4 regions of the Paenibacillus amylolyticus genome follow, and region 1 is predicted to be linked to each of the others. Evidence: a T-box and tRNA genes for the amino acid it is inferred to sense, from the RefSeq annotation. Region 1 holds a T-box; the other regions hold tRNA genes.
What was found. The T-box of region 1 lies ahead of leuS (leucine--tRNA ligase). A T-box ahead of a tRNA ligase gene usually reads a tRNA of that ligase, here a tRNA-Leu.

Region 1 (5,635 bases):
ACGTGAGCTTTCACCATTGTCTTTCCATGCGCCAACTTCATGGTTAAACGAGTGGGTTGAAGCGACGGTATACAAGCCACTGCAGATGGGTACTTTTGTACTTGTAGAGGGCGGTGTACTGGGCTTTGGCGCGATTGGTATGATTCATTCATCTGAACGTAGTCATATGCTGCGTCTTGGTGAGAAAGTGAAATGTCGGGTGACACTGGTACGTGAAGACGGACGTGTGAATCTGGCCATGACTCAACTCAAACAAGTTGGACGTAACGAAGATGCAGACAAGCTGCTCGCTTTCATGAAAGAACGCCCTATGGGTGGCATGCCATACTCGGATGCAACTCCGCCGGATATCATCAAGCAACGCTTTGGCATCAGTAAGTCTGCCTTCAAGCGTGCCTTGGGCAAATTGATGAAAGACGGATTGGTGGTCCAAAAGGAAAGCTGGACGTATCTGTCCGAATCTGCTCCTGCGGATCAAAGTGAAAACACGTAATCTTCCTGATTAAATAGTTGTAATATGGAACTCGGATAAGGCAGGGATAGGCTGGGTAAACACCGGATGCCCCTGCTTTTTCTTTTGTTAACAGGATTGGAAAATGAAATTGAAAGTGCGGTGCCTGACATGTCTTACCGGAAATTTGCCTATGTGTATGATGAATTAATGGAAGATATGCCTTATCCGGACTGGATAAGGTTTGCAAGAACAGCATGGGAAAAGCATGGAATGCCCAAAAGTGTCGCTGAACTTGGCTGTGGAACGGGCTCCATTACGATCCCGCTCGTGAACTCCGGTTTCGAAGTTACAGGCATTGACCTCTCATCAGATATGCTGTCGGTTGCACGCAGCAAGATGGAGGCTACGCCTCAGGGTCATCGCTTGTATCGCGAGGGCAGTGTCCGTTGGGTGCAGCAGGATATGCGGGAATGGCGAGTTCCGGAACCTGTGGATTCGGTGATATCTTTCTGTGATTGCGTCAATTACCTGCTTGAACAAGAAGATGTCGTTCGTACTTTCCAGCGGACATACGAAATGCTGAAGCCTGGTGGAACGTTCCTGTTTGATGTGCATCATCCGAGTACCCTTATTCGTTATGATGAGGAGCAGCCTTTTGTACTGGATGAGCGCTCCGTATCTTATATTTGGACTTGTGATCTGGACCAGGATCGCTGTGAGATTGAGCATCATCTCAGTATTTTTTCGTGTGTGGATGATGGTAATAAGGATATGTATCAGCGGTTTGAAGAAGTTCATGTCCAGCGTGCATATAATCCGGACTGGATGAAGCTGGAATTGTCCAAGGCAGGTTTTAGAGACGTGAAGGTATATGCGGATTTTGAATGGAAAGAGGCCGGAGACAGCGCACAGCGCTTGTTCTACGTGGCTGTGAAGTAAGAGCGAATAATGAGAACTGTCCTTATGGTGCATAAGGGCAGTTTTTTGTTTGATTTTTTATGGAGAATGAATAGCAATAGTCTTAAATAGGATAAAGGAATGCAAGAAAAGACATAATCACGTGACAAAAAGTATTGCCAGTTAAAGTAAAGGAGGCGATAATAGTCGGATAGAAAGCGTTTTCTGAGAAGATAAATCAATTGTCAATGTGAGGTGTAAAAATGGAAAGTACATATAAAACAAGACTTTCGTCAGAACAGTTGAATGCCATAATAGAGCAGCATTTCTCTGCAAGTATACAGGACTACAAGGAAATGGTGGATGGCTGGGCCAATCATGCATATCTCATTAAACTGAGTGACGCACAGCGAGTGGTACTCAAAATTGCACCGTCAGCTTCGACAAATCTGATGCGCTGTGAACAGGATCTCATGATTGCCGAAGTTGAGGCACTACGCCTCATTACGGAGCTACAGGATGTTCCCGTACCCCAAGTGTTGGCTTATGATGATTCGTTAACTATGGCTTCAGCGCGTTATTTTATCATGGAGTACATGTCTGGAGCGCCCTATAATCAGGTCAAGGATCAATATTCTGCGGAAGAGCAGGAAGTCATTGAACACCAGCTGGGTCGGTACAATCGTCGAATTAATGAAATCAAGGGTGAGAAGTTTGGATATTTCTCGGAGCAAAAACAGCGATATTCCACATGGAAAGAAGCATTTATGAATCTGATGGATGACATTCTTACCGACGGGGAAGAAGCCGGGATTACATTTTCGATCGATTACCCTGAATTGAGACGCCTGATTGAAGAAAAATCGGATGTGCTGGACGATGTCAAAGAACCTGTGCTTATCAGTTGGGATCTGTGGGATGGCAATGTACTAGTGGACGCGGGTCGCATCACAGCGATTATTGATTTTGAACGTTCACTGTGGGCAGATCCTCTGATGGAGCATTATTTCAGTCATTTTAACTATACGCCTGGTTTTGTGAAAGGGTATGGGCATGCGATTACGACTGAAAGTGAGCTGAAAAGAAGAAGTCTCTATGACTTGTACTTTGACCTGGTGCTGCGTATTGAGTGCGCTTATCGTCAATATGATAATCAGGAACATGTGAATTGGACCATTCATAATCTGGAGGAAGGCATTGAGCGTTTTCGGTTATCCTGAACAGCAACGAGTATTATTGAACGGTACGTACTGTGGACTTCAAGATGGCGATTATAACGTGTAATATTGACTTTGGGCTTGCTTTTTTATATAATGGTCCCGATATTGTATACATATTTCGATGATAAGGATCAGTAGTAATTCCTGTACATAACAGAGAGCCGGCGGTTGGTGCAAGCCGGTTGACAGTGATTTGCGAACTCGCCTTGGAGAAATGCGGTGATTACACCATTCTGTTTAACCTACTTGTATAAAGCTTGGGTTCAGGAATGGAAATCCGCATCGGTTAACCGCCGTTACAGGTCCAAAGGGAGTGGATGACGAAGCACGTTCGTCCGCTAACTAGGGTGGTACCACGGGAATTCAACCTCTCGTCCCTAGCGCTGCAAACGCTACGGGATGCTGAGGTTTTTTTGTTGCAATTAAAGCTAAAGTGAATAACCTGAAGGAGGAACAATAGATGAGTGAGAATAACCAGCCGAAACACGGCTATCAGCCACAAGTCATGGAAAAAAGTTGGCAGCAATATTGGGATGCAAATAAAACGTTTAAAACGGGTGAGGACCCTGCTAAACCGAAATTTTATGCACTGGATATGTTCCCTTATCCATCCGGTTCAGGTCTGCACGTAGGTCACCCGGAAGGATATACGGCAACGGATATCGTTTCCCGTTACAAACGTATGCGCGGTTACAACGTATTGCACCCAATGGGTTGGGATGCTTTTGGTCTGCCTGCTGAGCAGCATGCACTGGATACAGGTGAACATCCACGGGATATTACATTCCGTAATATTGACAATTTCCGTCGCCAGATCAAATCGCTTGGTTTCTCCTATGACTGGGATCGTGAGATCAGCACAACGGACCCTGAATACTATAAATGGACGCAATGGATCTTTATTCAGCTGTACAACAAAGGTCTGGCTTATGTGGATGAAGTTGCAGTTAACTGGTGTGAAGCCCTTGGAACGGTACTTGCTAATGAAGAGGTTATTGATGGCAAGAGTGAACGCGGAGGACATCCGGTTGTACGCAAACCGATGCGTCAATGGGTTCTGAGAATTACCGAGTATGCAGAGCGTCTGTTGGAAGACCTGGAAGAGCTGGATTGGTCTGAAAGCATCAAGGATATGCAGCGCAACTGGATCGGTAAATCGACAGGTGCAGAAGTTGTATTTGCCATTGAAGGTCGCGAGGAAGTCATCAAGGTGTTCACTACCCGTGCGGACACATTGTTCGGTGCGAGCTTTGCAGTACTTGCTCCAGAACATGAACTGGTAGAAGCAATTACAACCGATGACCAACGTGAAGCTATTCAGGCTTATCAGGAGCAGGCTTCTCGTAAGAGTGATCTGGAACGTACAGATTTGGCCAAAGACAAAACAGGTGTATTCACTGGAGCTTATGCAATCAACCCTGTTAATGGTGCAAAACTGCCGATCTGGATTGCTGATTACGTTCTTGCTGGTTACGGTACAGGTGCGGTTATGGCAGTTCCGGGTCATGATGCACGTGACTGGGAATTTGCGAAACAGTTTGGTCTGGATATCATCGAAGTTATTCAAGGTGGAGACGTTACACAAGAGGCGTATTCGGGTGATGGCGCGCATGTGAATTCCGATTTCTTGAACGGACTGAATAATGAAGAAGCGGTTGCCAAGATGATTGCTTGGCTGGAAGAGAATGGTAAAGGGCAAGGGAAAGTAACCTATCGACTGCGCGATTGGCTGTTCAGCCGTCAGCGTTACTGGGGTGAGCCAATCCCGATTCTGCATCTGGAAGACGGAACGATGAAGACAGTACCTGAGGATCAACTTCCACTGCTGCTGCCTGATATCGACCAGATCAAACCTTCGGGTACAGGAGAATCACCACTGGCGAATGTTACGGAGTGGGTGAATACGGTAGATCCGGAAACGGGAATGAAGGCACGTCGCGAGACCAATACCATGCCACAATGGGCGGGTAGCTGCTGGTATTACCTGCGCTTTATCGATCCGCGCAATGACAAGGAACTGATCTCTAAGGAGAAACAGCAGCAGTGGCTGCCAGTTGATCTGTACATTGGCGGAGCAGAGCACGCCGTACTTCACTTGCTGTACGCTCGTTTCTGGCACAAAGTGCTGTATGATCTGGGTGTTGTGGATACCAAAGAGCCTTTCCACAAACTGGTGAACCAAGGTATGATCCTGGGTACCAATAATGAGAAAATGAGTAAATCACGTGGTAATGTCATTAACCCGGATGAAATCGTCAATGAATTCGGCGCAGATACATTGCGTCTGTACGAGATGTTCATGGGACCATTGGAAGCGACAAAACCGTGGAATGCAAACGGGGTTGAAGGCATGCACCGCTTCCTGTCACGTGTATGGCGTCTCTTCATTAACGAAGACACAGGAGCCATCAATGACAAGATTACGGTGGACGGTGGAACGGATGAGTTCAAACGGACTGCTCACAAAACGATCAAAAAAGTTACGGAAGATCTGGAACATCTGCGCTTCAACACATCCATCAGCCAGCTGATGATTTTCATCAACGATGCATACAAAGCGGACACACTGCCTCGTGAAGCGATGGAGAAATTTGTGCAGCTGTTGTCACCACTGGCACCACATATGGCAGAGGAACTGTGGAGCCGTTTGGGTCATGAAGGTGGAATCTCTTACGTGGCTTGGCCTGAATATGATGAGTCCATGACAGTGGATGCGGAAGTAGAAATCGTTGTTCAGGTAAATGGTAAAATTGTAACTCGTGCTACGATCGCGAAGGATCTGGATGCACAGGGTATGCAGGACTTTACGATGGAGCTGGCACCTGTTAAGCAGGCGCTGGAAGGCAAGACCATTCGCAAGGTCATTGCCGTTCCAGGCAAACTCGTTAATATTGTTGCCGGTTAATCTCACCGGCTCGGAATAGTTCATCCAGCTTTAACAAATCTTCATCATATTTGTCATGTGTCGTATGGATCAGGCTGTCGAAAACGCCGTCAAGACTAACCTTCAGCAGTGCAAGTGCCTGAGCGGTAATACCGCCAGGTACAGCGACACGAGCCTGAA
Region 2 (5,635 bases), 2.4 Mb from region 1:
GAGCTGACCAGTACTAATCGGTCGAGGGCTTATCCAATAGCAAGTGATAATTCGCATGTTTCGTTTCGAATCTAGTTTTCAGAGAATGATCTCTGAATGTAAGCTAAGCTATGCGTTTGGTGGCGATGGCGGAGGGGTTCCACACGTACCCATCCCGAACACGACCGTTAAGCCCTCTAGCGCCGATGGTACTTGGACCGCAGGGTCCTGGGAGAGTAGGACGCCGCCAAGCGATTTCCCTTTGGGGTATTTTTTTTGCCCCCCTTGCTAAGGAATAAGGGATATATATTAGGGCCCTTAGCTCAGTTGGTTAGAGCGCACCTCTGATAAGGGTGAGGCCGGTGGTTCGAGTCCACCAGGGCCCATAGCAAGACCACAACAAGAAATACACAGTGTATGGGGCCATAGCTCAGCTGGGAGAGCGCCTGCCTTGCAAGCAGGAGGTCAGCGGTTCGATCCCGCTTGGCTCCACCATTCCCTGATAGCTCAGTTGGTAGAGCACTCGACTGTTAATCGAGTTGTCACAGGTTCGAGCCCTGTTCGGGGAGCCATATGGAGAGGTGTCCGAGCTGGCCGAAGGAGCACGATTGGAAATCGTGTAGGCGTCACAAGCGTCTCGAGGGTTCGAATCCCTCTCTCTCCGCCAGATATTTTTTAGCAAGGCCCGTTGGTCAAGGGGTTAAGACACCTCCCTTTCACGGAGGTAACAGGGGTTCGAATCCCCTACGGGTCATAATATGGAGGCTTAGCTCAGCTGGGAGAGCATCTGCCTTACAAGCAGAGGGTCGGGGGTTCGATCCCCTCAGCCTCCACCATATAACTTTATAACGACGCGGGGTGGAGCAGCCCGGTAGCTCGTCGGGCTCATAACCCGAAGGCCGCAGGTTCAAATCCTGCCCCCGCAATTATACTTTCCTTGAGAAAGTGATCTGGAACCGTGGTGTAGTTGGCCTAACATGCCTGCCTGTCACGCAGGAGATCGCGGGTTCGAATCCCGTCGGTTCCGCCATTTTTTAATTAAATATACACCGTGCCGGTGTAGCTCAACTGGTAGAGCAACTGACTTGTAATCAGTAGGTTGGGGGTTCAAGTCCTCTCGCCGGCACCATTTTTAGTATTTACATCTGAATTTGTGATAGAATGTATATTACAAGTGAAATTGTTAATACTAAGATTCTCTTAGTGGATGAATGGCTTACTCTATGGCGGTCGTGGCGAAGTGGTTAACGCACCGGTTTGTGGATCCGGCATTCGGGGGTTCAATTCCCCTCGATCGCCCCATGATTTTTTAATGGGGATTAGCCAAGCGGTAAGGCAACGGACTTTGACTCCGTCATGCATAGGTTCAAATCCTATATCCCCAGCCATTTCATTACGAGTCATTAGCTCAGTTGGTAGAGCACCTGACTTTTAATCAGGGTGTCGAAGGTTCGAGCCCTTCATGACTCACCATTATATTTTGCGGTCGTGGCGGAATTGGCAGACGCGCACGGTTCAGGTCCGTGTGGGCTAACCCCCGTGGAGGTTCGAGTCCTCTCGACCGCACCATATGTTTTGCGGAAGTGGCTCAGCGGTAGAGCATCGCCTTGCCAAGGCGAGGGTCGCGGGTTCGATTCCCGTCTTCCGCTCCAATATTTGCGCCCTTAGCTCAGCTGGATAGAGCGTTTGACTACGAATCAAAAGGCCGGGAGTTCGAATCTCTCAGGGCGCGCCATTATTCTCATAAGTATCGGGATGTAGCTCAGCTTGGTAGAGCACCTGGTTTGGGACCAGGGGGTCGCATGTTCAAATCGTGTCATCCCGATTTTTTTTATTTGCGGGTGTAGTTCAATGGTAGAACTTTAGCCTTCCAAGCTAATAGCGTGGGTTCGATTCCCATCACCCGCTTCCGAGTAACATATAGAAGAGCCTTTGCTTATAGTAAAGGCTTTTTTTGTGTTAAAAAGAATAAGTGTAATTTATTTAAAATAGGGTCAATTGTCATTTGATTAAGGATGGAATCTTTGTTTAAATAAATAGAACAATTCGTATCTGATTAACCGTATTTATTTATAAAGGAGGACAAACAGTAATGAAAAGAGCTCTGGTCATTGGTGGAAACGGAACATTAGGTAAAGCCGTTGTTGCGAAACTGAGAGATTATTCCGTTGAGGTTATTACAGCAGGTAGACAATCCGGGGATGTTCAGGTGGATATGACGTCGACAGAGAGTATTACTATCCTCTTCGAAACGGTGAGAAATATTGATTACGTCATTGTGGCGGCGGGCCAGACCCATTATGCGAAACTGGAAGAATTGACACCTGAGAACAATATGATTAGTGTGCAGGGTAAACTGCTTGGACAGGTCAATATCGTATTGATTGGACAGCACTATATTAACGACAAGGGAAGTTTCACGCTGGTCAGTGGCATTATACAAGACCACCCTATTGAGAAAGGCGCATCAAGTGCTATGGTCAATGGGGCTATTGATTCGTTTGCCAAAGCGGCAGCGTATGAGTTGCCAAGAGGTATTCGTTTGAACTCAGTTAGTCCTAATCTGTTTGTAGAGTCGGCGGAGAAATATAAGGATTTCTTTATTGGATTTAATCCTGTACCTGTAGAGAAAGTGGCTAATACGTTTATCCAGAGTGCGCTTGGGATTGAAACAGCCCAAAATTTCAAAATATATTAAAAGCCGGACAGTTATATATGATTTGATGATTACCTATCCCTAATTAATTGCAGGATGAGAAAGGTGTACATGAAATACATTTAGCTGTTAAGCATGTAGAATGATTTTTCATAAAACAGGACTGAATGAGGCCATTTGGAATATTAAATATAAAGGAGATCCACCGAAAATCCGGTGAATCTCCTTTTGTTTGCTGTGGATGAAACAGACGGTATGTTTACTATTATGGAGCAGGTAGTCCAAGAACTTCGAGCATTTCATTACGTTTGAGCGATTCGGCAATAGGGCCGTCAATGAGCCATTTCTTAGCATTGAGGACATAGACATGACCATTTTGAACAGCGGGTAGGCTTTTCCATACTTGGAGTTGCTGGATTTCATTGAGTTCATCTTTTGTTTTTTGCAACGCTTCAGCTGACCCATCTGAGCTAATGGACACGATAAACAGATAGTCTGCTTTGATTTCAGGCAAAAGTTCTACCGAGATACTGGCATTCATCCGATCCGGGTTCTCTGCCTCAAGTTTGGTAACGAGAGCGTCGGGAGTGAATCCAACCTCATAACCCGCTCCTACATAACTGGAAGCTGGAAATGGCGTGGATGGAATGGAAGAGAAGAACAAACGCATATCCTTCTCTTCCAGGCGCAGGAATGCAGCTGTAGGTTTGGTCTTGGTGATATCGGCTGCGAGCTTCTGAGCTTCAGTTACTTGGTCTTTATTTTTTTGTAAAAGCTGTTCAGCCTGCTCTTCAATATCTAGTGCAGTAGCTACCTGCACGATAGATTCCTGCCAATTACGGCGATCATAAGTGATCGTAGGCGCGATCTTCTCGAGTTGTTCGAGAATTTTGGCATCCAAACTGGCATTGGCAATAATGAGGTCCGGATTGGCGCTGACTACAGCTTCAAAATTGACACTTTCATTGATGGGTTCGACATCCACGCCTTGAGCTTCAAGTTGCTCATTCAGATAATCTTGCCGGCCAATAGGTGTAGCAAGTACCAGTGGTACCTCCAAGGAGAGGAGAATATCCTCCATATTAATGGACACAATCCGTTCAGGATGTGCCGGGATTTCTTTGCTGCCACTGGCGCTCTCCACGGTCTTAGTAGCTGATTCAGTGGATGAGTCCCCATCTGTCCCCGCAGCTGATTTTACGCCATCTGCAGATGGCTGCGAAGTGCTTGCAGGTGTCTGTCCACACGCAACAAGTAACATCGCGAGTATGAACAGGATCCCCGTTATTTTGACATATTGCTGTTTGTACATCATAATCCCCCTGTGTTTCTAATGATATTGATTCTCAGTACACTTTATATTGTAGCGGTCTCATGTTGGGGGAGACATAGCCTTCTGTGCTATCCGGTCATGGATTAATGTGCTGAGTTCCACCAAAAAGTTTCAGGGTTTCATCGATGATCTGATCATGAGCATATGGTGAATAATCCAACCACGGCATTTCATCTAGCAGATATACATGTTGGTTCTGCACAGGCATCAAATCTTGCCATTGCTGAGTATGTTGTAGTTTATGCCAACGTTGCTGGGATTCTGAGTCCTGGTCCACAATCAGTAACATGCGATCTCCAACCATTTGAGGCAACTCCTGTTCATCCAATGCACGATAGACTTGCCCTGGAAGCAGATCATGTGAAGGCGCCACGCCCAGGTCGTTATATAGAACAGCGCCCCCATTGCGTCGCCCGTAGATTAACAGATGACCCATCATGATATGAATAATGGAGACCGTATCCTTACCGATTAAATGAGTAAGCTGCTCTTTGGCTTGGATTACCTTGTCATCGTACTGCTCCAACCATTGCTGAGCATCTTGTTGCTGTCCCACAATGGAGGCAACTTGTATGAAGTGTTCCCGCCAGCTCAATCCTTTCCATGGGATAACGATGGTAGGCGCAATTCGCTGTAGCGTTCTTTTTAACGTATGGGCTTCGTACTCATTACAGAGTATGAGGTCAGGGCTCGCTTGCATCAACAACTCAACGTTGGTTTGCCAGATATGAGGATTCATTCGTTTGCTACGCCCCAGATGATAAGGGATATTGGAGAAAAAAAGATTCCTGTGTTGATCCCGTCGGTTATCGATCAATGCCGCATGGGGGATGATCTGTAATGCCAGCAGATGGCCAGTGGTTCCGAAGGAGAGAGCCGCAATTTTGCTGCGTTTCTGCCGCTGATAGGTGGAGGGAGACACGCCAACATATTTTTTGAATTTGCGACTAAAGTAAAACTCGTCCTGAAAACCAACCTGTGAGGCGATATGTTTGATGGTTTGGCCGGGGACGAGCAGCATCTCTTTGGCCCGGTCCATGCGGATGCTATTCACGTATTCCATGGGACTGATGCCAGTGCGGTTTTTGAATACCCGCGAATAGTGCCACACACTCATGCCTGCCACTCCGGCAAGAACTTCACGAGAAAGATGCTCAGCATATCCAAGCTCAATAAGTTCAAGCGTTTGATCCAAAGCAGAGGTATGTTCGGAATCTCCTATTGCACTTTCTTTGGGAGGAGCATACACATGGGTCAACAATTCATGCATCAAAGTCTGAATGCGAAATGGACGATTTTCTTGAGGTACAGAGATACACTCATGGAGCTGTGAAGCAATTTTGGTACATTCCTGAAAAAGTTCATGCGGTAACTCATCGGCATAAGACGAACGAAGTAACCCTTTTTGGTAAATCTCCCTTACAGTAGAGCCGGAAGTAGCTTTATTGATATCGGAGAGAGGCTTCAACATATCAAAATATATCGCGATGCCCTGTAAAGGATGAACCTCATCCGTTGTATATTCTATCGCTGTTCCTGGCAGGATCAGATACATCTTGCCGAGTGTGGCATGATTCAGCCTGTGCCCAATACGAATATCGGCTTCACCACCAGTACAGATGAGCAGAAGATGTGAGTCCGTTAATACGAATGGGGGAAGAAAAGAC
Region 3 (5,635 bases), 1.2 Mb from region 1:
AAGCTACCCTGGGGATAACAGGCTTATCTCCCCCAAGAGTCCACATCGACGGGGAGGTTTGGCACCTCGATGTCGGCTCATCGCATCCTGGGGCTGAAGTAGGTCCCAAGGGTTGGGCTGTTCGCCCATTAAAGCGGTACGCGAGCTGGGTTCAGAACGTCGTGAGACAGTTCGGTCCCTATCTGTCGTGGGCGTAGGAAATTTGAGAGGAGCTGTCCTTAGTACGAGAGGACCGGGATGGACGTACCGCTGGTGTACCAGTTGTTCCGCCAGGAGCACCGCTGGGTAGCTATGTACGGACGGGATAAACGCTGAAAGCATCTAAGCGTGAAGCCCCCCTCAAGATGAGATTTCCCAGTATGTAAGACCCCTTGAAGACGACGAGGTAGATAGGCTGGGGGTGGAAGTGCAGCAATGCATGGAGCTGACCAGTACTAATCGGTCGAGGGCTTATCCAATAGCAAGTGATAAATCGCATGTTTCGTTTCGAATCTAGTTTTCAGAGAACGATCTCTGAATGTAAGCTAAGCGTTGCGTTTGGTGGCGATGGCGGAGGGGTTCCACACGTACCCATCCCGAACACGACCGTTAAGCCCTCTAGCGCCGATGGTACTTGGACCGCAGGGTCCTGGGAGAGTAGGACGCCGCCAAGCGAACTCTTTCATCATACATAGAAAACAGGCTCTGCATGTGGACGTTGTACGATGAATTGCATTTGCCCTGCAAATGCATATTATTCCCTGATAGCTCAGTTGGTAGAGCACTCGACTGTTAATCGAGTTGTCACAGGTTCGAGCCCTGTTCGGGGAGCCATTTGCTCTCATAGCTCAGTAGGTAGAGTGCATCCATGGTAAGGATGAGGTCACCGGTTCGATCCCGGTTGAGAGCTTTGGAAATGGGGCCCGTTGGTCAAGGGGTTAAGACACCTCCCTTTCACGGAGGTAACAGGGGTTCGAATCCCCTACGGGTCATATAGTTGGAGGCTTAGCTCAGCTGGGAGAGCATCTGCCTTACAAGCAGAGGGTCGGGGGTTCGATCCCCTCAGCCTCCACCATATTTTTATTGGGGATTAGCCAAGCGGTAAGGCAACGGACTTTGACTCCGTCATGCATAGGTTCAAATCCTATATCCCCAGCCATTTTAGTATGAGTCATTAGCTCAGTTGGTAGAGCACCTGACTTTTAATCAGGGTGTCGAAGGTTCGAGCCCTTCATGACTCACCATCATATGCGCGTGTGGCGGAATTGGCAGACGCACTAGACTTAGGATCTAGCGTCTTTGACGTGGGGGTTCAAGTCCCTCCACGCGCATCCTTTATTTGCGGAAGTGGCTCAGCGGTAGAGCATCGCCTTGCCAAGGCGAGGGTCGCGGGTTCGATTCCCGTCTTCCGCTCCAATATTTTTGCGCCCTTAGCTCAGCTGGATAGAGCGTTTGACTACGAATCAAAAGGCCGGGAGTTCGAATCTCTCAGGGCGCGCCATTATTTTTTTAGTATCGGGATGTAGCTCAGCTTGGTAGAGCACCTGGTTTGGGACCAGGGGGTCGCATGTTCAAATCGTGTCATCCCGATTTTTGTTTATGCGGGTGTAGTTCAATGGTAGAACTTTAGCCTTCCAAGCTAATAGCGTGGGTTCGATTCCCATCACCCGCTTACAGGACATAATGAAAGAGCCTTTGCAGATGCAGAGGCTTTTTTTTTATTAACGTATTAACGTAAAAATTAGCAGTTATTTTATGTAAGGTACAGTACAGGTTTAATTAAAAAAGAGCCAAGACTCCTTTGCAATCCAAATAGGGAGGTCTTGGCTCTTCTGTTTATCTCTGTGGATGAGCTGCTTCTAAGACGTAGCAGCTATTGTAACGTGACGTGAGTACAATTTAACGTTCGTTGTGGTCCGTCACTCTTTTACGCATGCCAGCTAATCCAAGCAGTCCCAACAAACCAAGCCAGCCCCAATCCATGCCGTTGTCACGGTCGGTTGTTGTGGCGTTTGCACGAACACTGTTGGTACGATAGTCACCATTGTTGCGGTAGTTTCCATCCATGTTCATATTCATGTTGGAATTAGTGTTTGTGCGGTCCATGTAGTTGGTGTCCTGATAAGACCGGACACGTGAGCCGGTTGTATCCATTCCTTTGGACATTTGACCAGCAGCAGCAGCAGGGCCTGCCATCGCGGCCACCAGAAGCACGGAAGCAATAATTGTTGTACCTTTCTTCATCATGTGGATTCCTCCTTTTTAGTAAGAGCTACAGATTAATCTGCCCAAGAAGACAAGTACAATATGTAGAAATAGTCTGTTAAGATATACCTTTGAGTCCAATTGAATAACAACATACATAAGAAACTTGCCTAGTAAGCAGACTGTAGTGGGAAGAAAATTATAATTACATCTTTAATTTATTGCGTCACTGTGGTAAAGTATACAAAAGCTTGCTTTGCCGGTCATGTTTCTTTGTATATCATCTGTTCTCAAACAATGAAATTATGCGGTTTAACCTTAATATCAGGTACATGGGATCATATCTAAAAGAACTGTATATTTATGAGTTTTTAAGAATAGGTATGAGACTTTTGATTTATCTAAAGTACGTGAAAAAGGTATCATGCGACAGTATATGACCATTAATTGAAGCAGAACAAGAAAATGAATAAAAAAGCGTGTTTTTGTGCTGTAAATCGGGGATAATCCCCATTTTTTCTAGTAGAAAAATAAAGATTTTCGTACCATTTTATTGTATGATGTTATGAAGGTGTCAAATTTACGTGTACGAATGGAACGATCAGATGGGAGGATAAGCATGACTGAAACTATGGTAACCGCCAGCAAAAGCCAATCCAACAACCTGCTTCGGCGAGACGTGCGGTTCCTGGGCAATATACTCGGAGAAGTTCTTGTCCATCAAGGCGGCACGGAGCTTCTAGATATCGTTGAGAAGATTCGGGAAACGAGCAAATCGTTGCGTGCAGAATTTCTGCCAGAACTCTATGCAGAGTTCAAAACGATGATCCAGGAATTAGACTCGGACAATCGTCACCAGGTTATTCGGGCTTTCGCTATTTATTTTCAATTAGTTAATATTGCTGAACAAAACCATCGGATCCGGCGTAAACGGGATTATGAACGTTCTGCTGGGGACGCTGTGCAGCCAGGATCAATTGAGAAAGCAGTACAGGATCTTAAGGAACGTGGACTGTCTCATACAGAGGTGGAAGAGATTCTCGACGATTTGTCGTTGGAACTCGTTATGACAGCTCACCCAACCGAAGCTATGCGCCGGGTTATTCTGGACATCCATAAACGGATATCCGAAGATGTCATGTCACTTGATAATCCTACGCTGACGTTGCGTGAACGTGAACAGTTGCGTGAGAAGCTGCTGAATGAGGTTATTACACTCTGGCAGACAGATGAACTTCGCGACCGCAAACCGACTGTACTCGATGAAGTGCGGAACGGGATGTATTACTTTCATGAAACGTTGTTCCACGTACTTCCGGATGTATATCAGGAGCTGGAACGCTGCCTGAACAAATTTTATCCTGACCATGACTGGCATGTGCCGACGTATTTGCGGTTCGGTTCCTGGATCGGTGGAGACCGGGATGGAAATCCTTCGGTAACTTCAGATGTAACATGGCAGACACTGTTGATGCAACGCAAGCTCGCTTTGCGTGAATACCAACGGATTATGATTGAACTTATGGGCCATCTCAGCTTCAGCACAAACATCATTCATGTATCGGATGAGCTGGTGCAGTCGATTGAGCAGGATCGTAATTCTGTTACATTGAAAAAAGTGGATATCTGGCGGAATGAAAAAGAGCCATACCGCATCAAATTGGCTTATATGATTGCCAAGCTGAACAATGTACTGGATGAAAACAAATTAGGTCAGCCTGACCGTTATCATAGCGCACAGGATTTGATTGATGAACTGATGATTATTGATCGAAGTCTGCGCCATCATTTTGCCGATTACGTAGCAGATACGACCATTCGCAAAATGATTCGTCAAGTCGAGTTGTTTGGTTTCCATACCGCAGCATTGGATGTGCGTCAGCACAGTAAGGAACATGAAAATGCGATGTCGGAGATTTTGGCGAAAATGAACATTGTAGAGGATTATGCACGTCTGACTGAAGACGGTAAAATCGATCTGCTTGCTCGTTTGCTGGATGATCCACGTCCGCTTACTTCTCCTTATCACCAATACACGGAGGGAACCAAAGAGTGTCTGGATGTCTTCCGTACCATCAAACGTGCCCAGAACGAATTTGGGAACGGCTGTATCACAAGTTACCTGATCAGTATGACGCAGGGCGCAAGTGATTTGCTGGAGGTTATGGTATTTGCCAAGGAAGTGGGCTTATTCACCAAAGGACACAACGGTGACGTTGTATCTACACTTCAAGCGGTACCGCTGTTTGAAACGATTGATGATCTACATGCGGCTTCGGACATTATGCAGAAGCTGTTCAACCTCCCTGTATACCGCGCAAGCGTAAAAGGACGGAATGAACTGCATGAAATCATGCTTGGTTATTCAGATAGTAACAAGGATGGCGGCGTGGTTACAGCCAACTGGGAATTGCGCGTAGCAATGAATGCCATCACGGCTGTAGGGAATGAACACGGTGTTAAGCTGAAGTTCTTCCATGGACGTGGCGGGGCTCTTGGACGTGGCGGCATGCCACTCAACCGCAGTATTCTTGCTCAACCACCACATACGATTGGTGGGGGCATCAAGATTACGGAGCAGGGAGAGGTTATTTCTTCCCGTTATTCCCTTCAGGGGATTGCATACCGCAGTCTGGAGCAGGCAACTTCGGCTCTAATCACAGCAGCACTTAATGGGCTTGAGCCGCAAGAGTCAGCATCCGAACGTCATTGGGACAGCATCATCAAAGAGATTTCGGAAGTATCTCTGACGAAATATCAGGATCTGATTTTCCGTGATCCAGACTTCTTCACCTTCTTCAAAGAATCAACGCCGCTTCCGGAGGTTGGTGAGCTGAATATTGGTTCCCGTCCATCCAAGCGTAAAAATAGTGATAAGTTTGAAGATCTGAGAGCGATCCCTTGGGTATTCGCCTGGACTCAAAGTCGATATTTGCTTCCGGCATGGTATGCGGCAGGAACAGGATTGCAAAGTTACTATCAGGATAAAGAGGAAAATCTGGTTGTCCTGAAAGAAATGTATGCAAGCTTCCCATTCTTCCGCACATTAATTGATACGGTACAGATGGCCGTAGCCAAGGCAGATCTGGTGATTGCCAAAGAATATTCAGCAATGACTTCGAACAAGGAAGCCCGTGATCGCATCTACGGTCAGATCGAAGCCGAATTCAAGCTCACAAAAGAGCTGATTTTGAAAATTACCGGAGAAGCTGAAATTCTGGATGATGTACCGGTTATTCAAGAATCCATTCGTCTTCGTAACCCTTATGTAGATCCGTTGTCCTACATGCAAGTTCAACTTCTGAGCGAGCTCAGAGATATGCGTGAACGTGGTGAGGATGATACGGAACTGCTTAGAGAAGTATTGCTGACAATCAACGGCATCGCTGCAGGACTGCGTAACACAGGTTGATTATCAATTTGTTGTGAATGATGATTATATGTAACAAAG
Region 4 (5,635 bases), 480 kb from region 1:
AGCGAGTACCATAACGCCTCTCGCCTGACTGACAGACATCGCTGTTGTAACGTTCCGATTGAAAAAAAGTTTCTCCAGCGCTACTGCGTCCGGTTTGTATTTATCAATCAATTGCACCATACCTTCATATACGTGAAGCAACCGTTCCTCTTCAGGGGTATGAGCTTCCGTCTGAATACATCCATATTGTACGGGTACCACCTTACTGCCGATTTTATCCACAAAACCAAAACCAACAATCGCAATCCCCGGGTCAATTCCCAAAAAACGCAAAACCATCTCTCCCTCACAAAAGCGAACATATGTATCGTTCATTTCATTATAACAAAAGATAGACCCTGCGGCAGGAAAAACTTTGTCTAACTGATTACTCGTCTTTATTCGTGAATTTTTTACATGTTTATATTTATTTTCATGTATTTCAGTTCAAACGACAAAAAGGACATCTCTTCGATGTCCTTCACCACATTCCACGTTTTTAGATTCTATCGCTTGGTTACGTAAACCACCAATGTTATTGCTATTGCCACCATCGTTTCAGTACTTCACAATTTTAATACTGTAGGTGAGGACGTTTGGATTACCCGTCATTACGGATTAAATGATGGTCTTCATCCACGGCATAGTCACTGAACGTAGAGATTACGCTATCATATTCATCCTTGTCCTGAATCCGAATACCCTGCTGCAATTGCTCCAGTACCCCTTCTGGCAAAGAACTCTCCAATGTCCCAACATCCAATTGAAAGAACGTACGAATAACCTTCTCTTCTCCAGGCTTACCTTCGTACAAATTAAGGTTCCCTACAGCATCTATGCTGATATAAGCCTGTTGTTTACAAAGCGGTGAAAGGTCATCTACACGTTGCTTCAAATGCAACTCATCTGATGTTCCAACGGTAGCATCCCATTCCGGATGTTGAGCCAGCAGCATCTTCAACTGTGGTCTAGCCATCTTGCCTAACTGCTCTGTTTCCACTCCGCAGATGTACTTTGTCTCCAAAACCACACTTGTTAAATGATCCGGATCAGAATCAAGTTGCTCTACTAACGCCTGAATCTCCTGTTCTGATCTTGTTTCCTGCGTAACAGGGCCCATCACACTGGTTGCCTCACTAAAATTAGTTGTCAGCAAACGCTCTATCGCCGATGAGATAGACAACCCGCTGTAAGCCAATATCGTAACTGCAAGCAGAGCCGCCGTCATCCATACTGTTCGTTTCCACCGTCTCCAGCGTCTCTTGAATTGTTTTCTGAAGTTAAACGTGTTCACATGAACCCCTTCTATCACTTTTTAAACCTATTGTGACCTAAAGATTGAGGCTTTATGCACAATTAACTTGTTGTCTGAAGAAGGAACACACATGTGTTAGGTTAGAGAATTTGTCATAGTGAATACCGGAACCTGCATTTATAGAATCTTATATAGATAAATATAAAAAAACACTATCTATAATTAGATAGTGTTTTTAGAGATCGGGATGACACGATTTGAACATGCGACCCCCTGGTCCCAAACCAGGTGCTCTACCAAGCTGAGCTACATCCCGTTATATATACCGGCGAGAGGACTCGAACCTCCACGGTTTCCCACTCGATTTTGAGTCGAGCGCGTCTGCCATTCCGCCACGCCGGCAAATTTGAAGTTATAATGGCGCGCCCTGAGAGATTCGAACTCCCGGCCTTTTGATTCGTAGTCAAACGCTCTATCCAGCTGAGCTAAGGGCGCAAATATTGGAGCGGAAGACGGGAATCGAACCCGCGACCCTCGCCTTGGCAAGGCGATGCTCTACCGCTGAGCCACTTCCGCACACGGTATTATTAATATAAAAATGGCGGAACCGACGGGATTCGAACCCGCGATCTCCTGCGTGACAGGCAGGCATGTTAGGCCAACTACACCACGGTTCCAGATCACTTTCTCAAAGGAAAGTATAATTGCGGGGGCAGGATTTGAACCTGCGGCCTTCGGGTTATGAGCCCGACGAGCTACCGGGCTGCTCCACCCCGCGTCGTTATAAAGTTATATGGTGGAGGCTGAGGGGATCGAACCCCCGACCCTCTGCTTGTAAGGCAGATGCTCTCCCAGCTGAGCTAAGCCTCCATCTATATGACCCGTAGGGGATTCGAACCCCTGTTACCTCCGTGAAAGGGAGGTGTCTTAACCCCTTGACCAACGGGCCTTAATGGCTCCCCGAACAGGGCTCGAACCTGTGACAACTCGATTAACAGTCGAGTGCTCTACCAACTGAGCTATCAGGGAATATATGCATTTGCAGTGCAAATGCAATTCATCGTACAACATCAACATGCAGAGCCCGTTTTCTATGTATGATGAAAGAGTTCGCTTGGCGACGTCCTACTCTCCCAGGACCCTGCGGTCCAAGTACCATCGGCGCTAGAGGGCTTAACGGTCGTGTTCGGAATGGGTACGTGTGGAACCCCTCCGCCATCGCCACCAAACGCGATTTATCGAAGCATAGCTTCTTAAAATCAGATATGGAACTGAAAATCATACACACGTTATGTGATGTACCAATTTTCATTTCAGAGATCATTCTCTGAAAACTAGATTCGAAACGAAACATGCGATTTAGAACTTGCTATTGGATAAGCCCTCGACCGATTAGTACTGGTCAGCTCCATGCATTGCTGCACTTCCACCCCCAGCCTATCTACCTCGTCGTCTTCAAGGGGTCTTACATACTGGGAAATCTCATCTTGAGGGGGGCTTCACGCTTAGATGCTTTCAGCGTTTATCCCGTCCGTACATAGCTACCCAGCGGTGCTCCTGGCGGAACAACTGGTACACCAGCGGTACGTCCATCCCGGTCCTCTCGTACTAAGGACAGCTCCTCTCAAATTTCCTACGCCCACGACAGATAGGGACCGAACTGTCTCACGACGTTCTGAACCCAGCTCGCGTACCGCTTTAATGGGCGAACAGCCCAACCCTTGGGACCTACTTCAGCCCCAGGATGCGATGAGCCGACATCGAGGTGCCAAACCTCCCCGTCGATGTGGACTCTTGGGGGAGATAAGCCTGTTATCCCCAGGGTAGCTTTTATCCGTTGAGCGATGGCCCTTCCATGCGGTACCACCGGATCACTAAGCCCGACTTTCGTCCCTGCTCGACTTGTAGGTCTCGCAGTCAAGCTCCCTTATGCCTTTGCACTCTTCGAATGATTTCCAACCATTCTGAGGGAACCTTTGGGCGCCTCCGTTACTCTTTAGGAGGCGACCGCCCCAGTCAAACTGCCCACCTGACACTGTCCCCGCACCGGATTACGGTACCAGGTTAGAACCTAGATACGATCAGGGTGGTATCCCAACGTTGCCTCCACGCAAGCTGGCGCTCACGTTTCAAAGGCTCCCACCTATCCTGTACAGATCGTACCCAAATTCAATATCAAGCTGCAGTAAAGCTCCATGGGGTCTTTCCGTCTTGTCGCGGGTAACCTGCATCTTCACAGGTATTAAAATTTCACCGGATCTCTCGTTGAGACAGCGCCCAAGTCGTTACGCCATTCGTGCGGGTCAGAATTTACCTGACAAGGAATTTCGCTACCTTAGGACCGTTATAGTTACGGCCGCCGTTTACTGGGGCTTCGGTTCACAGCTTCGGATTGCTCCTAACCACTCCCCTTAACCTTCCAGCACCGGGCAGGCGTCAGCCCGTATACTTCGCCTTACGGCTTCGCACAGACCTGTGTTTTTGCTAAACAGTCGCTTGGGCCTTTTCACTGCGGCCCCCTCGTGCTATTCACACTACCGGGGCACCCCTTCTCCCGAAGTTACGGGGTCATTTTGCCGAGTTCCTTAACGAGAGTTCTTCCGCGCGCCTTAGAATACTCTTCTCGCCTACCTGTGTCGGTTTGCGGTACGGGCACCATCACCTGGCTAGAGGCTTTTCTTGGCAGTGTGAGATCATGACCTTCGCTACTATAATTTTCGCTCCCCATCACAGCTCAGCCTTACAATGTGCGGATTTGCCTACACATCAGCCTTACTGCTTAGACGGACATCCATCAGTCCGCGTCACTACCCTACTGCGTCCCCCCATTGCTCATAACGGCTTACGGTGGTACAGGAATTTCGACCTGTTGTCCTTCGACTACGCCTTTCGGCCTCGCCTTAGGTCCCGACTTACCCTGAGCGGACGAGCCTTCCTCAGGAACCCTTAGGCTTTCGGCGGATCAGATTCTCACTGATCTTTTCGTTACTCATACCGGCATTCTCACTTGTATAATGTCCAGCGCTCCTTACGGTACACCTTCAACCCTTATACAACGCTCCCCTACCCCTGATGCAAAGCATCAAGCCATAGCTTCGGTGGTGTGTTTAGCCCCGTTACATTTTCGGCGCAGAGTCACTCGACCAGTGAGCTATTACGCACTCTTTCAATGATGGCTGCTTCTAAGCCAACATCCTGGTTGTCTGTGCAACTCCACATCCTTTCCCACTTAACACACACTTGGGGACCTTAGCTGATGGTCTGGGCTGTTTCCCTTTTGACAATGGATCTTAGCACTCACTGTCTGACTCCCGGAAGTAAGTCTATGGCATTCGGAGTTTGACTGAGCTTGGTAACCCTTGCGGGCCCCGCACCCAATCAGTGCTCTACCTCCACGACTCTGTTTTCCGAGGCTAGCCCTAAAGCTATTTCGGGGAGAACCAGCTATCTCCGAGTTCGATTGGAATTTCTCCGCTACCCCCACCTCATCCCCGCATTTTTCAACATGCGTGGGTTCGGGCCTCCAGTGCGTGTTACCGCACCTTCACCCTGGACAGGGGTAGATCACCCGGTTTCGGGTCTACGTCCACGTACTAAGTCGCCCTATTCAGACTCGCTTTCGCTGCGGCTCCGGCTCTTCACCTTAACCTTGCACGGGAACGTAACTCGCCGGTTCATTCTACAAAAGGCACGCCATCACCCCTAAAACGGGCTCTGACTTTTTGTAAGCACACGGTTTCAGGTTCTATTTCACTCCCCTTCCGGGGTGCTTTTCACCTTTCCCTCACGGTACTGCTTCACTATCGGTCGCTAGGAAGTATTTAGCCTTGGCAGATGGTCCTGCCGGATTCATACGGGGTTTCACGTGCCCCGCACTACTCGGGATCCGTCTCGGAGGGAACAGACTTTCAACTACAGGGCTTTTACCTTCTTTGGCGGGCCTTTCCAGACCTCTTCGCTTAACCGGTTCCTTTGTAACTCCATGTGAGACGTCCCACAACCCCAAAGAGCAAGCTCTCTGGTTTGGGCTTCTCCGCGTTCGCTCGCCGCTACTGACGGAATCACTATTGTTTTCTCTTCCTCAGGGTACTTAGATGTTTCAGTTCCCCTGGTATGCCTCACACTAACCTATGTATTCAGTTAGGTGTAACTGGAAATTACCCCAGCTGGGTTTCCCCATTCGGACACCCCCGGATCAAAGCTTGCTTACAGCTCCCCGAGGCAGTTTCGTTGTTCGCCACGTCCTTCATCGGCTCCTAGCGCCTAGGCATCCTCCGTGTGCTCTTAGTAGCTTAACCATTTTGTTCCGGTTTCGGTCGCTCGCTTCCCTTGTTTTGCTTGCGCAAAGCCAAAAGTCGCTCTCACCCGATACCCTCACAAAAGCAATTTAACTACCTTTAT

Region 2: it encodes a tRNA-Leu, which carries the amino acid that the T-box ahead of leuS (leucine--tRNA ligase) is inferred to sense. The anticodon was not compared.
Region 3: it encodes a tRNA-Leu, which carries the amino acid that the T-box ahead of leuS (leucine--tRNA ligase) is inferred to sense. The anticodon was not compared.
Region 4: it encodes a tRNA-Leu, which carries the amino acid that the T-box ahead of leuS (leucine--tRNA ligase) is inferred to sense. The anticodon was not compared.

Annotation. Positions count from the first base shown of each region.
Region 1 is NZ_CP145892.1:4,851,384-4,857,018, reverse strand. It holds gene V6668_RS21605 (CvfB family protein) at 1-493, shown strand, start outside; gene V6668_RS21600 (class I SAM-dependent methyltransferase) at 623-1,393, shown strand; gene V6668_RS21595 (aminoglycoside phosphotransferase family protein) at 1,615-2,571, shown strand; T-box leader at 2,684-2,953, shown strand; gene leuS (leucine--tRNA ligase) at 3,032-5,476, shown strand; gene comER (late competence protein ComER) at 5,457-5,635, opposite strand, start outside.
Region 2 is NZ_CP145892.1:351,780-357,414, forward strand. It holds rRNA gene V6668_RS01655 (23S ribosomal RNA) at 1-37, shown strand, start outside; rRNA gene rrf (5S ribosomal RNA) at 116-232, shown strand; tRNA gene V6668_RS01665 (tRNA-Ile) at 292-365, shown strand; tRNA gene V6668_RS01670 (tRNA-Ala) at 399-474, shown strand; tRNA gene V6668_RS01675 (tRNA-Asn) at 476-551, shown strand; tRNA gene V6668_RS01680 (tRNA-Ser) at 555-646, shown strand; tRNA gene V6668_RS01685 (tRNA-Glu) at 662-733, shown strand; tRNA gene V6668_RS01690 (tRNA-Val) at 740-815, shown strand; tRNA gene V6668_RS01695 (tRNA-Met) at 832-905, shown strand; tRNA gene V6668_RS01700 (tRNA-Asp) at 932-1,009, shown strand; tRNA gene V6668_RS01705 (tRNA-Thr) at 1,033-1,108, shown strand; tRNA gene V6668_RS01710 (tRNA-His) at 1,206-1,281, shown strand; tRNA gene V6668_RS01715 (tRNA-Gln) at 1,293-1,367, shown strand; tRNA gene V6668_RS01720 (tRNA-Lys) at 1,377-1,452, shown strand; tRNA gene V6668_RS01725 (tRNA-Leu) at 1,462-1,548, shown strand; tRNA gene V6668_RS01730 (tRNA-Gly) at 1,557-1,631, shown strand; tRNA gene V6668_RS01735 (tRNA-Arg) at 1,638-1,714, shown strand; tRNA gene V6668_RS01740 (tRNA-Pro) at 1,731-1,804, shown strand; tRNA gene V6668_RS01745 (tRNA-Gly) at 1,817-1,887, shown strand; gene V6668_RS01750 (short chain dehydrogenase) at 2,072-2,677, shown strand; gene V6668_RS01755 (ABC transporter substrate-binding protein) at 2,901-3,950, opposite strand; gene V6668_RS01760 (AraC family transcriptional regulator) at 4,045-5,635, opposite strand, start outside.
Region 3 is NZ_CP145892.1:6,020,300-6,025,934, reverse strand. It holds rRNA gene V6668_RS26580 (23S ribosomal RNA) at 1-458, shown strand, start outside; rRNA gene rrf (5S ribosomal RNA) at 537-653, shown strand; tRNA gene V6668_RS26570 (tRNA-Asn) at 738-813, shown strand; tRNA gene V6668_RS26565 (tRNA-Thr) at 817-889, shown strand; tRNA gene V6668_RS26560 (tRNA-Glu) at 900-971, shown strand; tRNA gene V6668_RS26555 (tRNA-Val) at 979-1,054, shown strand; tRNA gene V6668_RS26550 (tRNA-Gln) at 1,064-1,138, shown strand; tRNA gene V6668_RS26545 (tRNA-Lys) at 1,148-1,223, shown strand; tRNA gene V6668_RS26540 (tRNA-Leu) at 1,230-1,310, shown strand; tRNA gene V6668_RS26535 (tRNA-Gly) at 1,321-1,395, shown strand; tRNA gene V6668_RS26530 (tRNA-Arg) at 1,404-1,480, shown strand; tRNA gene V6668_RS26525 (tRNA-Pro) at 1,496-1,569, shown strand; tRNA gene V6668_RS26520 (tRNA-Gly) at 1,581-1,651, shown strand; gene V6668_RS26515 (WGxxGxxG family protein) at 1,879-2,226, opposite strand; gene ppc (phosphoenolpyruvate carboxylase) at 2,804-5,596, shown strand.
Region 4 is NZ_CP145892.1:5,332,107-5,337,741, forward strand. It holds gene ruvC (crossover junction endodeoxyribonuclease RuvC) at 1-273, opposite strand, end outside; gene V6668_RS23595 (BofC C-terminal domain-containing protein) at 581-1,273, opposite strand; tRNA gene V6668_RS23600 (tRNA-Pro) at 1,477-1,550, opposite strand; tRNA gene V6668_RS23605 (tRNA-Leu) at 1,558-1,636, opposite strand; tRNA gene V6668_RS23610 (tRNA-Arg) at 1,653-1,729, opposite strand; tRNA gene V6668_RS23615 (tRNA-Gly) at 1,736-1,810, opposite strand; tRNA gene V6668_RS23620 (tRNA-Asp) at 1,834-1,911, opposite strand; tRNA gene V6668_RS23625 (tRNA-Met) at 1,939-2,012, opposite strand; tRNA gene V6668_RS23630 (tRNA-Val) at 2,029-2,104, opposite strand; tRNA gene V6668_RS23635 (tRNA-Glu) at 2,112-2,183, opposite strand; tRNA gene V6668_RS23640 (tRNA-Asn) at 2,188-2,263, opposite strand; rRNA gene rrf (5S ribosomal RNA) at 2,347-2,463, opposite strand; rRNA gene V6668_RS23650 (23S ribosomal RNA) at 2,607-5,532, opposite strand.